Regions from separate parts of the Brevibacterium sp. GP-SGM9 genome, predicted to be linked through region 3. Evidence: riboswitches for the same ligand, from Rfam matches in the RefSeq annotation. Region 3 holds a riboswitch; each other region holds the start of a gene.

Region 1 (4,526 bases), 1.5 Mb from region 3:
GCGCACCCTCGGGGTCGAGGCTGACCTGCCAGTCCGCGGCGGAACGCAGGGCGCGGGCCAAGTACTCCAACCCGTTCTCCACGGCCTCGCGCAGGAGTTCGGCGCCGACTTCGTCGGCCGCGCGTTCGCGTCTGAGCACGGCCACCTCGGCGGTGATCGCGGCGGACAGCGTGCACCCGGTGCCGTGCGTGTTCGCCGTCGCGACCCGCGGGTGGGAGAACTCGGCGATCACGCCCTCGGAACTTACGAGGACATCGGCGACGTCCCCGTCACTGGCGTGCCCGCCCTTGAGGAGCACGGCCCGAGGGCCGCGAGCCAGGAGCTGTTCGGCCTGCTTCAGCATCTGAGCCGGCGACTCGGCCACGGGCACATCATCGCCGAGGAGCAGGGCCGCCTCGGGGAGGTTCGGGGTGATGAGATCGGCGACGGGCAGAAGACGATGGCGCACGGCATCGACGGCATCGAGGTCGAGCAGCCGATGACCGGAGGTCGCGACCATCACCGGGTCGACGGTGAAGAAGCCGAGCTCCCCGCGGCCGGCGCGTTCGGCGACGAGCTCGACGAGCGAACGGGTGCTGAGCATCCCGGATTTCGTGGCGTCGACGGGCATATCACCCAGCACGCTGTCGAGCTGATCGGAGACGAAATCGTCGTCGATCGGATAGACCCGGGAGACCCCGTGCGTGTTCTGCGCGACGAGCGCGGTGATCGCGGTGGTCCCGAGCACCCCACGCGCGGTGAAGGTCTTGAGGTCTGCATGGATGCCCGCTCCCCCGCTGGGATCGGTGCCCGCAATCGACAGGGCGATGGGCGGCCGGGTGCTCATACCGGATCCTCCTGCGCGCCGGAACCGTCGCCGAATTCCCCCAGCAGTGCCGCAGCCGCCGCCTCCGGATCCGCAGCCCGGCAGATCGCCGAGACCACGCAGATCCCGATCAGCCCCCGTCCCCGCAGCTCACCCGCACGCTCGGTGCTGATGCCGCCGATGGCGACCGCCGGCAGACCCGCCAGTCCGGCCAATTCGCCGAGGCGGTCGGGCCCGATCCCATCCGGTGCGTCGGATTTCGTCGTCGTATCGTAGACCGGGCCGATGCCGACGAGGTCGACGACGCCCGTCTCCCGGGCCGCGGCGAATTCGGCCGCGTTCGCCGCGGACAGTCCGATGAGCGGTGCGGGGCCGAGTCGTCTGCGGACCTCGGTCACGGAAGTGTCGGACTGGCCGACGTGGATGTGGACGTCCTCGCCCTCGGCGATGAGACGCTCGGCCACGGCCACTCGGTCGTTGAGGAAGACGGGTACCTGCCGGTCGGTCCCGGCCACCGCCTCGGCGACGGCACCGATGACCTCCCGGGTCAGGGACTCGAACGCGGTGTCGTCGATGTCCTTATCACGGACCTGGACGATGCCGACTCCCCCGGCGACGGCGGCGCGCACGGTCTCGGCGACGCTGCGACCGGCCTCGCGGCACTGGGCGGAGTCGGTGACGAGGTAGAGACGGGTGTCGATGCCCGTCAGACGGTCGGTGGCCGCGGACTTGCTCGAGGTCACGCTCATGACTGCGGTCCTCGGTCGGCTGCGGTTCCGGCAGCGTCTGCGGCCTCGGACTCGGCTGCGGTTCCGGCGGAATCTGGGGCCACGGTCCCGATCTCGACAGCAGCCTCGGCGATCTGCTCAGCCGTCGTCGCATAGAGAGCGTCGAGGAAGTTCACCGAGTAGCTGCCGGGCCCGTTCGCCCCGACCGCCGCGGCCTGCCCGGCGACCTTGAAATGGGCATGGGCGGCGATCACGGCAGTGAACTTCGCTGCGGCATCGGCCTGGCCGGCACCGGCCTTCTCGACACCGGCGAGGTAGGCCGCGGTGACCGCCCCGAGCGAACACCCGGTGCCGATGACCAGCGGCATGAAGTCGTGTCCGCCGGCGATCCGGGCGACATGGTCGACACCGTCGATATGGGCGACGACCGCATCCCTGGGCCCGGAGACCGCGACCACGGCTCCGGTCGAGCGCGCGAGTTCCGCGGCGGCCGGGACCACCGCATCCACCTCGTCGGTGGATTCGACTCCCCGGCCGCCCGCTCCGGCGCCGGCCAGAGCCGCGATCTCCGAGGCGTTGCCGCGGATCGCGGTGGGGCCCGACTTCGCAGCCCGGTGGATGCGAGTGGTGCGGAAGTCCACGGCCCCGATGCTCACGGGATCGAGCACCCACGGTGTGCCGTCGTCGAGAGCCGCTTCGGTGGCGGCGTCGGCGGCGAGGAACTGCTGGTTCGTGGCCGTGCCGAAGTTGACGAGGAGTCCGCTGGAGACGCGGGTGAACTGTGCGGCATCGGCGTCGTGGTCGAGCATCGCCGGGGAGGCGCCGATCGCCAGGAGCACATTGGCACTGAACTGCTGCACCACGGTGTTCGTGATGCATTGGATGAGCGGGTTGCCGGCACGCAGTCGCTCGTGTGCGGAACGGAGACTTCCCGGCAGGTCGCCGAGGCTCCCGAATTCAGAACGCAGGTCGAAGTCAACCATGACGATCCCTTCGCTAGTATGGCCCAGATCAGGTTCGATGGGTGTTCTCTCAGCCTCATCGAAATCCGCGGCTGCGGATCCTCATGAGGCACCCCATGTCATTGCCCTCGACTCTATCAGTCGCTCCCAGCGTGGCGATTCCTCTCGCAGTGAACTCGTCGAAAGCAGAGCTGAGCGTCGAGGGCAGACTTCAGAAAGTCTGCCCTCGACGCTCAGGTGCGCGCTCGTTCGGCTACCCCCTGCCCACGTAGCGTTGGCCGCGACGGCTGAGCGCGTCGATGACCACGGCGGCCAACAGCACGAGTGCGGTGATGATCTGCTGCGCATCGGAGTTGAAGCCGATGAGATAGAGACCGTTGTTGATCGACCCGACGACCAAGGCACCGAGCACGGCCGCCCACGCCGTTCCGCGACCGCCGAAGAGCGAGGTGCCGCCGATGACCGCCGAGGCGATCGCATTGAGCAGGTCCTGGGTCGGCACGAGCGTCGATCCGGCGTTCGTCGTCACCCCGGCCTTGATGAAGCCGAAGAGCGCGGCAAGAGTTCCGGCCGCCATGAACACGCTGATCCGCACCCAGGTCACCCGGATGCCGGCACGCCTGGCGGCCTCGACCTTGCCGCCCACGGCATAGATCGACCGACCGTAGCGGGTCTTGCGCAGCACCAGATCGATGACGATGGCGATGACGATCATGAGCAGGAACGGCATCGCCAGACCGAAGTCCTGATTGATGAGGACGAGGAAGCCGAAGACGATCGCGAACAGCAGGACGATCCGCACCGTCACCGAGGTCCAGCTCGGGGCTTCGAGGCCCTCACTGTGCCGTCGCAGCTTCGAGTAGATGATCCCGGCGCCGAAGCCGATGATCGCCACCGCACCGAAGACATAGGCCCAGACTGCGGGGAAGTAGAAGTTCGCGAAGTCGAAGGCGAAGGTGTCCGACATCGACAGGTTCTTCTGCGTTCCCAGGGTGGTCAGCGTCAGCCCGGTGAAGGCGAGCAGACCGGCCAGGGTGACGACGAAGGCCGGAATGCCGATGACGGCGAAGAACCAGCCTTGGATGGCGCCGACGACCAGGCCGAGCAGCAGCATGATGATCAGCGCCAAGATCGGCGGAACGCCCTGCCTGACCACGAGCACGCCGAGCAGCGAGGCCGCCAGACCACCGAGTTGGGCGAGCGAGAGGTCGATCTCACCGAGGAGCAGGATGAGGTTGATGCCGAGTGCGAGGATCGCAATATAGGCGACCGTCGAGGACAGATTGACGAGATTGGCCGGTGACAGGAAGCTGCTGTTCGCCGATTGGAAGACGATGACGATGACGACGAGGGCGAGGATGACCGGCAGCGAACCGAGCTGGCCCTCCTTGACGCGGCGGACGAAGGTCGCGAAGAACCCCTCATGGGAGATCCGCTCGTCGGTGATGAATGCGTTGCGGGTCATCGGCGCTCACCCCTCCGGGTCGCCCGCTGCGTGACGACGTTGTCGCTGGCACCGGTGATCGCGGCGACGAGCACGTCGGTGCGCTCATCCCCGTCGAAGTCGCCGGCATCCTTGCCCAGACGCAGGACGTGGATCCGATCGCAGACGGCTTGGACATCGGCCATATTGTGGCTGACCAGCAGCACCCCGAGGTCACGTTCCTTGAGCCGTTCGATGAGGTTGAGCACCTCGGCGGTCTGGGCCACGCCCAGGGCCGCGGTCGGTTCGTCGAGCATGACGATGGAGGGATTGCCGAGTAGGGAGCGGGCGATCGCGACCGTCTGCCGCTGACCGCCGGACAGAGCCGCGATCGGCACCCGCACACTCGGGATCTTCGCCGACAGTGACCGCAGGAGCTCCCAGGACTTCGCTTCCATGGACACCTCGTCGAGGACTCCTCCCCGGGTGTTCTCATGCCCGAGGAACAGATTGGCCACGACGTCGAGGTTCTCGCACAGCGAGAGGTCCTGGAAGACGGTGGCGACTCCGGCCTTCTGCGCGTCCTTCGGGGAGGAGAACTTCTGCTG
Region 2 (4,526 bases), 130 kb from region 3:
ATCTCGAGGGCGGTCGTCCCGAGGGAGCGTTCGTCACCTATCCCGGGGCGCGGGACCACAGTCAGCCGCGGGCGGAGTCCGGCATCGAACTGCACGGCTCGATCTACTTCGCCGGGAACTCCAGTGTCTGGGGCGGCGGCATGGCATCCTACGACCACGCCGTGCCCGGTCCCACGCCGGCCAAGGCCTATCTCATCACCGCCGAACAGTTCGCGGATGTCGCCGAACAGGAGATGCACCGCGCCCCGTCTGCGGAGAATTCCGTAGAGCGGCTCGCCTTCGAACTGCCCTCCGGTGCCTCTCATGCCGTCGGACCGGGACGCTATGAGACGCTGCTCGTCCTCGGCCGCCGGGACGAGGTGCCGCTGATCACGTTCACGGCCCCGCACGGCGCCGCGGACGTCGAACACACTGTACCGACGGAGGCCTATCTGGCGATGCTGCGCCGCGGTCAGGACGAGGTCACCGCACTCGGAGGGACTCACCCGCTCGCAGCTGCACAAGTGTGAGGTCGAGCAGGGGCGTGGCCACACCGAGTTCGCTCGCCGCTCGGGCCAGATCGCCGAGGATGTGCTCCGTCTCGCTCGGCAGACCCGCTGTCACATCCCGGTAGAGCGATGAGGTGAATTCCGATCCTGCAGCGGTGAGCATCGACAGTGTCATCTCCCGCGAGCTCTTCGACACCGGATGACCGGCGGCCGCGGCGATGGCCTCGAGTTCGTCGACGATGGCGACCACATGGTCCCGGCCGCCTGCTTCCATGATCGCTCCCACCGGGGCTCGGAACAGGCAGGTGACGACACCGGCGGCGGCGATGAAGACCCATTTCTCCCACAGTCCGTCGACGATGGTGCCGATGATCTGCAGCTTGAAGCCGGGGACGTCGAGTGTCTTACTGATGTCGGCCGGAACCTCGGCTCCGTCGAGATCGCCGATGGTCATCACCGCCAGATCCGTCATCTGGACGATCGCATCGTCTTTGATGGTGCCGACGATCTTGACGAGTCCGCCGAGGACCTGCCCGGGGAACTCCTGCGTCAGCCGGTCGATCTGTGCCATGCCGTTGAGGAAGGGAATGATCTGCGTTCCGGGGCCCACCGCCGGGCGGATGTCGTCGATGATCGATTCGAGACCGTTGGCCTTGACGGCGACGATCACCAGGTCGAATGCGGTGTCGCCATGTTCGGGCCCGGCCGCCTCGGCGAGTTCGGAGGCAATGAGCACGGCAACGTCGTTCGTCTGATCCTCCCCCGGGGCGATGAAGCGCAGGCCGTTCGCGCGCAGCTTCTCCGCCCGTGCCGGACGGACGAGGAAGGTGACGTCACGTCCGGCTTCGAGCAGCCGGGTTCCGAACGCGCCGCCGGTGGCTCCGGCGCCGGCGATGAGGATCTTCATGTCCTGTGCTCCCATCTCAGCGAACCTCGCTGCTGTCATCAGAATTCGTCGTCACTGCGGTCCTGAGCGCGCCTGCGGCCGCCCGGGGATCATCTGCCTCCGTGACCGCACGGACGACGACGATGCGACCGGCTCCTGCCGCAGTCACCTCGGCGAGGCGCTCACCGTAAGAGATCCCGCCGATCGCGAACCAGGGCTTGCTCACCGCCGAACCGAGGCCACGCAGCGGCTCGAGCCCGATGGCTGCGCGGCCGGGTTTGGTGGGGGTCTCCCACACGGGACCCAGACACAGGTAGTCCACGTCGGGGTCCGCCTCGGCGGCCTTCGCCTGCTCGAGGGAATGAGTCGATCGCCCCAGGATCACATCGGGTCCCAGCACGTCCCGTGCCTGCGTACTTGTGAGATCTCCCTGTCCGACGTGGAAGACGTCGGCGCCAACGAGGAGTGCGACGTCTGCACGGTCGTTGACGGAGAACAGCTTTCCGTGCCGGTGTGCTGCTTCTCTGAGCACCATGAGCGCGTCGATCTCCGCGCGGGCTTCGAGGCCCTTGTCTCGGAGCTGGATGATATCGGCTCCTCCGGCATAGGCGGCGTCGAGGAATTCGGCCAAGTCGCCTCGTTGACTGCGGGCATCGGTGCAGACGTAGAGCCTCGCCTCCTCGAGCCGGTCTTCGCGGAAGCCTCTGGTCCTGGTCTCGGACGGACTCGGAGCGTCTCGGACTGCGGTGCGCATTGTCTTATCGGCGGCCATGATCCTAGAGTAGAGGAGTTCGCGGGAGCCTCATAAAGAGGCTGAGAGGGCTTCGTGCCGACCGTCAGACCTGATGCGGATCATGCCGCCGGAGGGAGAAGCCCATGCACGCCATTGTGGTCGGGGCCGGGATCATCGGCCTGTCGACGGCCTGGTTCCTGCGCCGTTCCGGTGCCGCCGTCACCATCGTCGATCCTGCCCCCATCTCGGGTGCCACGCATGCCGCCGCTGGGATGCTCGCCCCCGCCGCCGAGGTGGCCTGGGGTCAGTCTCCCCTGTATCCGCTCATGCGCGCCTCCGCCGAGCTCTACCCGGAGTTCGCCGCAGCGGTGGCGAGCGCGACCGGTCACGATCTGGGGCATTCGTACGCCGAGACCCTCGTCTGCGCCGGAGACCGGGCGGATCTCGCTTCGCTGCGCGAACTCACCGCCTTACAGCAGGCGAACGGCTTCGAGACCACGCTGCTCAGCGGGTCGACGGCCCGCGAGCTCGAACCCTCGCTGGGGCCGGGCGTGTGCGGGGCGGTGAGGATCCCCGGCGACCATGCGATCGATCCTCGCCGGCTGTCTGCGGCACTTCTCTCGGCCGTCTCCGATCATCTCGTCACCCAGCGAGTGACCGGTCTGGTCCGGTCGGGGCAGCGCACCTGCGGAGTCGACCTCGGTGACGGAGGCAGGCTCGAAGCCGACCAGGTCGTCATCGCCGCCGGGGCTGGCTGCAATGAGATCATCGGGGCCCCGAGCCTGCCGCTGCGTGAGGTGTGGGGCGAGGTTATCCGTCTGCGCTTACCGGAGAGTTCGCCGCCTCTGCTCACCCGCACCGTCCGCGGTCTGGTCAATGCTCGTCCCATCTATGTTGTGCCGCGACCCGACGGGGAGCTTGTGCTCGGAGCCACCTCCCGGGAGGACGGACGCGGCGGGCTCAACGCCGGCGGAGTCCACCGGCTGCTCCAGGACGGCGAACGACTCGTCCCCGGCATCCTCGACGCCGAGATCACCGACATCACCACCCGAGCCCGACCCGGTTCGCCCGACGATGTGCCGATCATCGGCCGCATCGACCCGGGGTGCGTGATCTCGACCGGCTATTTCCGCCACGGCATCCTGCTCGCCCCCTTCGGCGGCAGACTCACCGCCGAACTCGCCACCGAACTCGCCTCCGACAGCGGAGTCACCTGCGACGAGGACTGTGAGTGGCTGCCGGCCGGGGCTCTCGATGCGGTGTCTCCGGAGCGGTTCACCACTCCGGCCCACATCCGTCCCCCGGACACCGACCTCAACTTCACTGCCCCGCACGCGACCACGGCAAGGAGCCGCTCATGACAACGACCATCACACTCAACGGCGAGGAACACGAACTCGCCGGCCCCACCTCGGCGCTCGAGCTCGTCGCCGGCATCGTCGGCAGGGATCTTCGCCCCGACGGCACCCCGAGCGACGGCACACGTCTGGGCATCGCCGTGGCCGTCGACGGAGAGGTCCTCCGGCGCGGCCGATGGGCCGAGTTCGCTCTGGACGAAGGCCACACCGTCGACGTCGTCACCGCTGTGCAGGGAGGCTGAGATGAGCTGGACCATCGATGGAGCGGCTATGAACTCCCGCCTCGTGATGGGCACGGGCGGAGCCGGTTCCCTGAGCATCCTCGCCGAGGCGCTGCAGGCTTCGGGCACCGAGCTGACGACCGTGGCGATGCGGCGCTTCGATGCCGAGTCCCGCGATTCGGTGTTCGCACTCCTGCAGGACCTGGGCATCCGCGTCCTGCCGAATACCGCCGGCTGCTATACGGCCAGGGACGCGATACTGACCGCCCAGCTGGCGCGGGAGGCACTCGAGACGAACTGGGTGAAGCTCGAGGTCATCGCCGATGAGGACACGCTGCTGCCCGACCCGATCGAACTCTTCCGCGCCGCCGAGGAACTCGTCCTCGACGGGTTCACCGTCTTCGCCTATACGAACGACGATCCGGCCCTGGCCAAACGGCTCGAAGACGCCGGGGTGGCCGCGGTCATGCCCGCCGGGGCCCCGATCGGCAGCGGTCTGGGCATCCTCAACCCGCACAACATCGAAACCATCGTTGCCAGGGCGCAGGTGCCGATCATCCTCGATGCCGGTGTCGGCACCGCCTCCGATGCCGCTCTGGCGATGGAGCTCGGGTGCACCGCGGTGCTCCTGGCCTCAGCGGTCACCCGCGCCCACGATGCGAACTCCATGGCCCGAGCGATGGCTCTGGCCGTCGAGGCCGGACATCTCGCCGCCGGTGCCGGTCGGATCCCGAAACGGCCCTTGGCGCTCGCGTCCTCGAGCTTCGCCGGAATGGTGGAGTCGCTGTGAGCACGGCGATCAATCCCGGGCCGTTGGTGGAACCCGGGGAAGAGCTCTCC
Region 3 (4,526 bases):
GCGGAGCTCGCGAACTCGATCGTCGACCGGTGCCAGGTCCCGGTCGTCGACGGAGTCACGGCCGCAGTCAGACTCGCCGAATCACTTGTCGGCCTCGGCCTGTCGACCTCGAAGGTGCGCACCTATGCGCCGGCCAGGCCGAAGCAGATGCGCGGCTGGCCTCTGGGTGAGAACGCAGCCGTCTCCGCGCACGAAGCGGACTGAAGTACCCGCAGCGCAAGAGCTCTGAGTTTGCCGCGGCCCCGGAACTCAGTTCGGACCGGGTGATTCCTCGGCATCGTCGCCGCCAGGCGAATTGGCCAGACGCTCCTTGTGCTTGTCGTGCTGCTCCTGGCTGGTGCCCAGGTGCCGAATCGCCAGCTCGCGGGCCCTGCTCTGGTCCCGGCGGGCGATGGCTTCGTAGAGTTCGGCGTGCTCGGTGGCGACGAAATCGAGGTCATCATGCTGACTCAGCTGCCAGCGCATGCGGGAATCGAGCAGCTCGCCGATCTCGACGAGGAGCTGATTGCCCGAGAGCTCAGTGACGATCGCATGGAACTCGGCAGCACAGCGATGAGCGCCGACGGCATCCCCGGCCCGAGACAGCTCCTGCCCCTTCTGCATCGTCGCTTCCAAGCGCGCGAGTCCGTCGCGGGTGTGGCGCTGCGCGGCGAGTTCGAAGGACAGGGTGTCGAAGACCGTGCGCACCTCGTTGAGATCGGCGATGTCGCTGGGGGAGAAGTCGCGGACAGTCGACCAGGTGTTGGGTCTGTTCGTCACCAGCCCCTCGGCGGCAAGCTGTTTGAGCGCTTCGCGCACCGGGACGCGGGAGACTCCGAGTTCGGCCGCGAGGTTCCTCTCGACGAGTCGGTCTCCGGGATTCCTGACTCCGTCGATGATCTCATTGCGCAGGGCATCGGTGACCCGCACTGTCTCTGAGCGTGGAGTGTCATTGTTCTTCACCTGGTCATTCTCTCATTGTCGGTCCTGCTTGGACGGGAATCGAAGGCGGCTGATTCGAAGGCAGGATTCGACCGCGAGATTGCGGTTCGCGGTGGTGCAGGCTCGTGCTATGGTCGCAGGCAGTGACACGGGGTGCCCCGAGCGAGGGCTGAGAGAACACCCGTCGAACCTGATCCGGTTAGTACCGGCGAAGGGATTGTCCGCAGGATCGACTGCGCACCGTCACCGAGGTGACCCCTCGGTGATCGTCCATCCGTCGACCCGTACGGCGTTCCTTCGCCATGAGCATAAGGAAACGCACATGAGCGAGACCACCGACCAGACCACGAGCAACCCGCCGATCAACGAGCAGATCGTCCTCATCACCGGGGGCGCCCGCGGGCTCGGACTCAGCCTCACCAGGGCTTTCCTCCGCGAGGGCGCCAAGGTCGTCATCAACTACCTCACCAGTGAAGACTCCGCTCGCCGGCTCGCCGCCGAGCATCCCGACCGGGCCGTCGCGATCCGCGCCGACGTTCGTGATCGGTCACAGGTCGACGCCCTGTTCGCCGAGGCGGCTGCGCATTTCGCGGCTCCGATCACCACGGTGGTCAACAACGCACTCATCGATTTCTCCTTCAACGGCGATGCCCGACCCCACGCCGAGGAGATCACCGTCGAAGCGCTGACGGCACAGTTCCACGGTGCCGTCGGAGCGGCGACGAACACCACCCAGGCCGCATTGGCCGGATTCGCACAGGCCGGATCGGGCCGGATCATCAACATCGGCACCAACCTGTTCCAGAACCCGGTCATGCCCTACCACGACTACACTGCGGCGAAGGCGGCGCTGCTGTCGCTGACGAGAACCTTCGCCGCCGACCTCGGGCCCAGGCAGGTGCGGGTGAATATGCTCAGCGGCGGCCTGCTGCGCACCACGGACGCCAGCGCCGCGACACCCGCAGAGGTCTTCGACGGAATCGCCGCCGGTACCCCGCTGCAGCGGGTGACCACCCCGGAGGAATTCGCCGACTCCGCACTCATCTTCGCCTCACCCTGGTCGCGGGGGATCACCGGTCAGAATCTCGTCGTCGACGGAGGACTGGTGAAGAACGGATGTCTCACGACCAGACGCCCCACGACCCGACGCCGCATCGTCCGGTCCATCTCAATCTTTTCGCCCACGGCTGCGGACACCATTCGGCGGCCTGGCGGGCCGAGGATTCGACGGTCGAGCGCCTCGGCGACATCACCTACTGGGAGGAACTGGCTCGGATCGCCGAACGCGGACGGTTCGACGCCTTCTTCCTCGCCGACGGACAGTCGGCCGGAGTCCCGGGCCTGGCGAACGGCCCGCGGTGGCTTCTCGAACCGCTGACCACCCTGACCGTACTGTCCCGAGCGACGGCGCATATCGGACTGGTGAGCACGATCTCGGCGAGCTTCTGGGATTCGTTCCACGCGGCGCGGATCCTCGCCGGCCTCGACCACATCTCCGGTGGCCGGGCCGGGGTCAACATCGTGACCTCGACGACCGACGCCGAGGCACGCAACCACGGCATGGACGGACTGCCCGCGCATGCGCAGCGCTACGCTCGGGCCGAGGAATTCACCTCGGTGATGCTCAGGCTCTGGGACTCGTGGCCGGCCGAGGCGATCCTCGCCGATCGCGACGGTGACTATGTCGACGAATCTCGACTGCAGTCGATCGACTGCAGTCGATCGACCACTCAGGCGATCACTTCTCTGTGGCGGGCCCGCTCAACATCCCCTCGACCCCGCAGGGCCGACCGGTGATCTTCCAAGCCGGCGCCTCCGCGCCGGGCCGGGACCTGGCGGCCCGGTTCGCCGACGGCGTCTACGCGGTCGCCTGGGACTTCGAACAGGCACTCGAATACAGGCAGGACGTCCTCGCCCGTGCCGCGACCGCCGGACGCGACCCCGACTCGGTCACGGTCATGCCCGGGCTCGTCACCTATGTGGCACCGAGCGAGGCAGGGGCCAGGGAGCTCTAGGCCGAACTCAACGACCTGCTGCCCGTCGCGGACTCGTTGCGCCAGCTGGCCTACTTCACCGGGCAGGGCACCTCCGACTGGGACCTCGACGGTCCCGTCCCGGAACTGCCCCCACTCGAGGAGTTCACCGGTCCGCAGGGACGCTACGCCACGGTGCTGCGGATCATCGAGACCACCCGGCCGACGGTGCGCGAACTTCTCGGCTACCTCGCCGCCGGTGGGGGACACGCCACCTTCATCGGCACTCCGGAGCACATCGCCGATGAGATTCTGCGGTGGATCGACCGGGGAGCGGCCGACGGCTTCAACCTCATGCCGCCGGCACTGCCGGGCAGCCTCGAGGACTTGGTCGATCTCGTCGTCCCGATCCTCCAGGACCGTGGCCGCTTCCGGCGCGACTACACCGGGTCGACGCTACGCGACCACCTCGGCGAGTGACCCGGCACCGACTGTGCCGGGCCCCGGGGTCACCTCGGTAATTGCCGGGCTCGGCGGTGACTGCCAGGCTCCTCGGGCTCAGCGCCTGATCGCCCGACCGAGCGTGTCGAGGCCGACCGAGCCGAGGTTGAGGGCCTTCGTGTGGAAGGCCTTGAGATCGAAGTCGGCACCGGCTTCGGCCTTCGCCTCATCGCGGAACTGCTCCCACAGGCGCTGACCGATCTTGTAGCTCGGGGCCTGGCCCGGCCACCCGAGGTAGCGGTCGAGTTCGAAGGCGAGGAAGGAACGGTCCATGGCGACGTTGTCGGTGAGGAACTGCCAGGCCTTCTCCCGGTTCCAGATCCCACCGCCGAGGCTGGCCGGAGCCTCGAGGCCGAGGTGGAAGCCGATGTCGAGGACGACCCTGGCCGCCCGCAGCCGCTGCGAGTCGAGCATGCCGAGGTAGTCGCCGGGTTCGTCCATGAATCCGAGATCGGCCATGAGCTTCTCCGCATACAGCGCCCAGCCCTCGCCGTGCCCGGACACCCAGCACATCAGCCGCCGCCAACGATTGAGGGTGTCGGAGACATAGGTGGCCTGACCGACCTGCAGGTGATGGCCGGGCACCCCCTCGTGGTAGACCGTCGTCTTCTCCTGCCAGGTGGCGAACTCGGTGACGCCCTCGGGCACCGACCACCACATCCGGCCCGGACGGGAGAAGTCATCGGTCGGGCCCGTGTAGTAGATGCCGCCGGTCGCCGACGGGGCGATCATGCATTCGATCGTGCGCACCGGTTCGGGGATGTCGAAGTGGGACTTGCCGAGCTCGGTGATCGCCTCGTCGGCGACCGTCTGCATCCAGTCCCGCAGCGCTTCCGAACCGTGCAGGGTCCGTTCCGGGTCCTTATTGAGAAGGGCCATGACCTCGAACAGGTCCTTGCCCGGAGCGATCTTCTCGGCCACCTGGCGCTGCTGCGCATCGATGCGGGCGAGCTCCTCGAGTCCCCAGGCATAGGTCTCGTCGAAATCCACCTCGGCGCCGAGGAAGTCCCGCGAATACAGGGCATAGGCCTCACGACCGCAGGCTTCGTTCTCCGGAGCGGCCGGGAGCAGCTCGCTTGCGAGGAAGTCGGCGAGTTCGGCGAAGGAGGCGCGGGCCGCTTCGGCGTGGCC

What was found. Region 3 has a riboswitch for thiamine pyrophosphate ahead of ACH82I_RS04225 (3-oxoacyl-ACP reductase). Riboswitches for the same ligand answer to the same signal wherever they lie in the genome.
Region 1: linked by a shared signal. The riboswitch ahead of thiM (hydroxyethylthiazole kinase) and the one ahead of ACH82I_RS04225 (3-oxoacyl-ACP reductase) in region 3 are both predicted to bind thiamine pyrophosphate.
Region 2: linked by a shared signal. The riboswitch ahead of thiO (glycine oxidase ThiO) and the one ahead of ACH82I_RS04225 (3-oxoacyl-ACP reductase) in region 3 are both predicted to bind thiamine pyrophosphate.

What each region holds. Positions count from the first base shown of each region.
Region 1 covers NZ_CP178563.1:3,471,023-3,475,548, reverse strand. Annotated here, with positions in the region: gene thiD (bifunctional hydroxymethylpyrimidine kinase/phosphomethylpyrimidine kinase) at 1-826, opposite strand, end outside; gene thiE (thiamine phosphate synthase) at 823-1,554, opposite strand; gene thiM (hydroxyethylthiazole kinase) at 1,551-2,516, opposite strand; TPP riboswitch at 2,504-2,622, opposite strand; gene ACH82I_RS15535 (sugar ABC transporter permease) at 2,749-3,960, opposite strand; gene ACH82I_RS15530 (ATP-binding cassette domain-containing protein) at 3,957-4,526, opposite strand, start outside.
Region 2 covers NZ_CP178563.1:793,950-798,475, forward strand. Annotated here, with positions in the region: gene ACH82I_RS03570 (histone deacetylase) at 1-509, shown strand, start outside; gene ACH82I_RS03575 (ketopantoate reductase family protein) at 463-1,410, opposite strand; gene thiE (thiamine phosphate synthase) at 1,412-2,146, opposite strand; TPP riboswitch at 2,158-2,260, shown strand; gene thiO (glycine oxidase ThiO) at 2,251-3,468, shown strand; gene thiS (sulfur carrier protein ThiS) at 3,465-3,707, shown strand; gene ACH82I_RS03595 (thiazole synthase) at 3,709-4,476, shown strand; gene moeB (molybdopterin-synthase adenylyltransferase MoeB) at 4,473-4,526, shown strand, end outside.
Region 3 covers NZ_CP178563.1:926,836-931,361, reverse strand. Annotated here, with positions in the region: gene ACH82I_RS04235 (aspartate/glutamate racemase family protein) at 1-204, shown strand, start outside; gene ACH82I_RS04230 (GntR family transcriptional regulator) at 250-942, opposite strand; TPP riboswitch at 1,061-1,156, shown strand; partial or broken gene ACH82I_RS04225 (3-oxoacyl-ACP reductase) at 1,244-2,035, shown strand; gene ACH82I_RS04220 (LLM class flavin-dependent oxidoreductase) at 2,038-2,718, shown strand; gene ACH82I_RS04215 (LLM class flavin-dependent oxidoreductase) at 2,715-2,936, shown strand; gene ACH82I_RS04210 (hypothetical protein) at 2,973-3,374, shown strand; gene ACH82I_RS04205 (DUF885 domain-containing protein) at 3,453-4,526, opposite strand, start outside.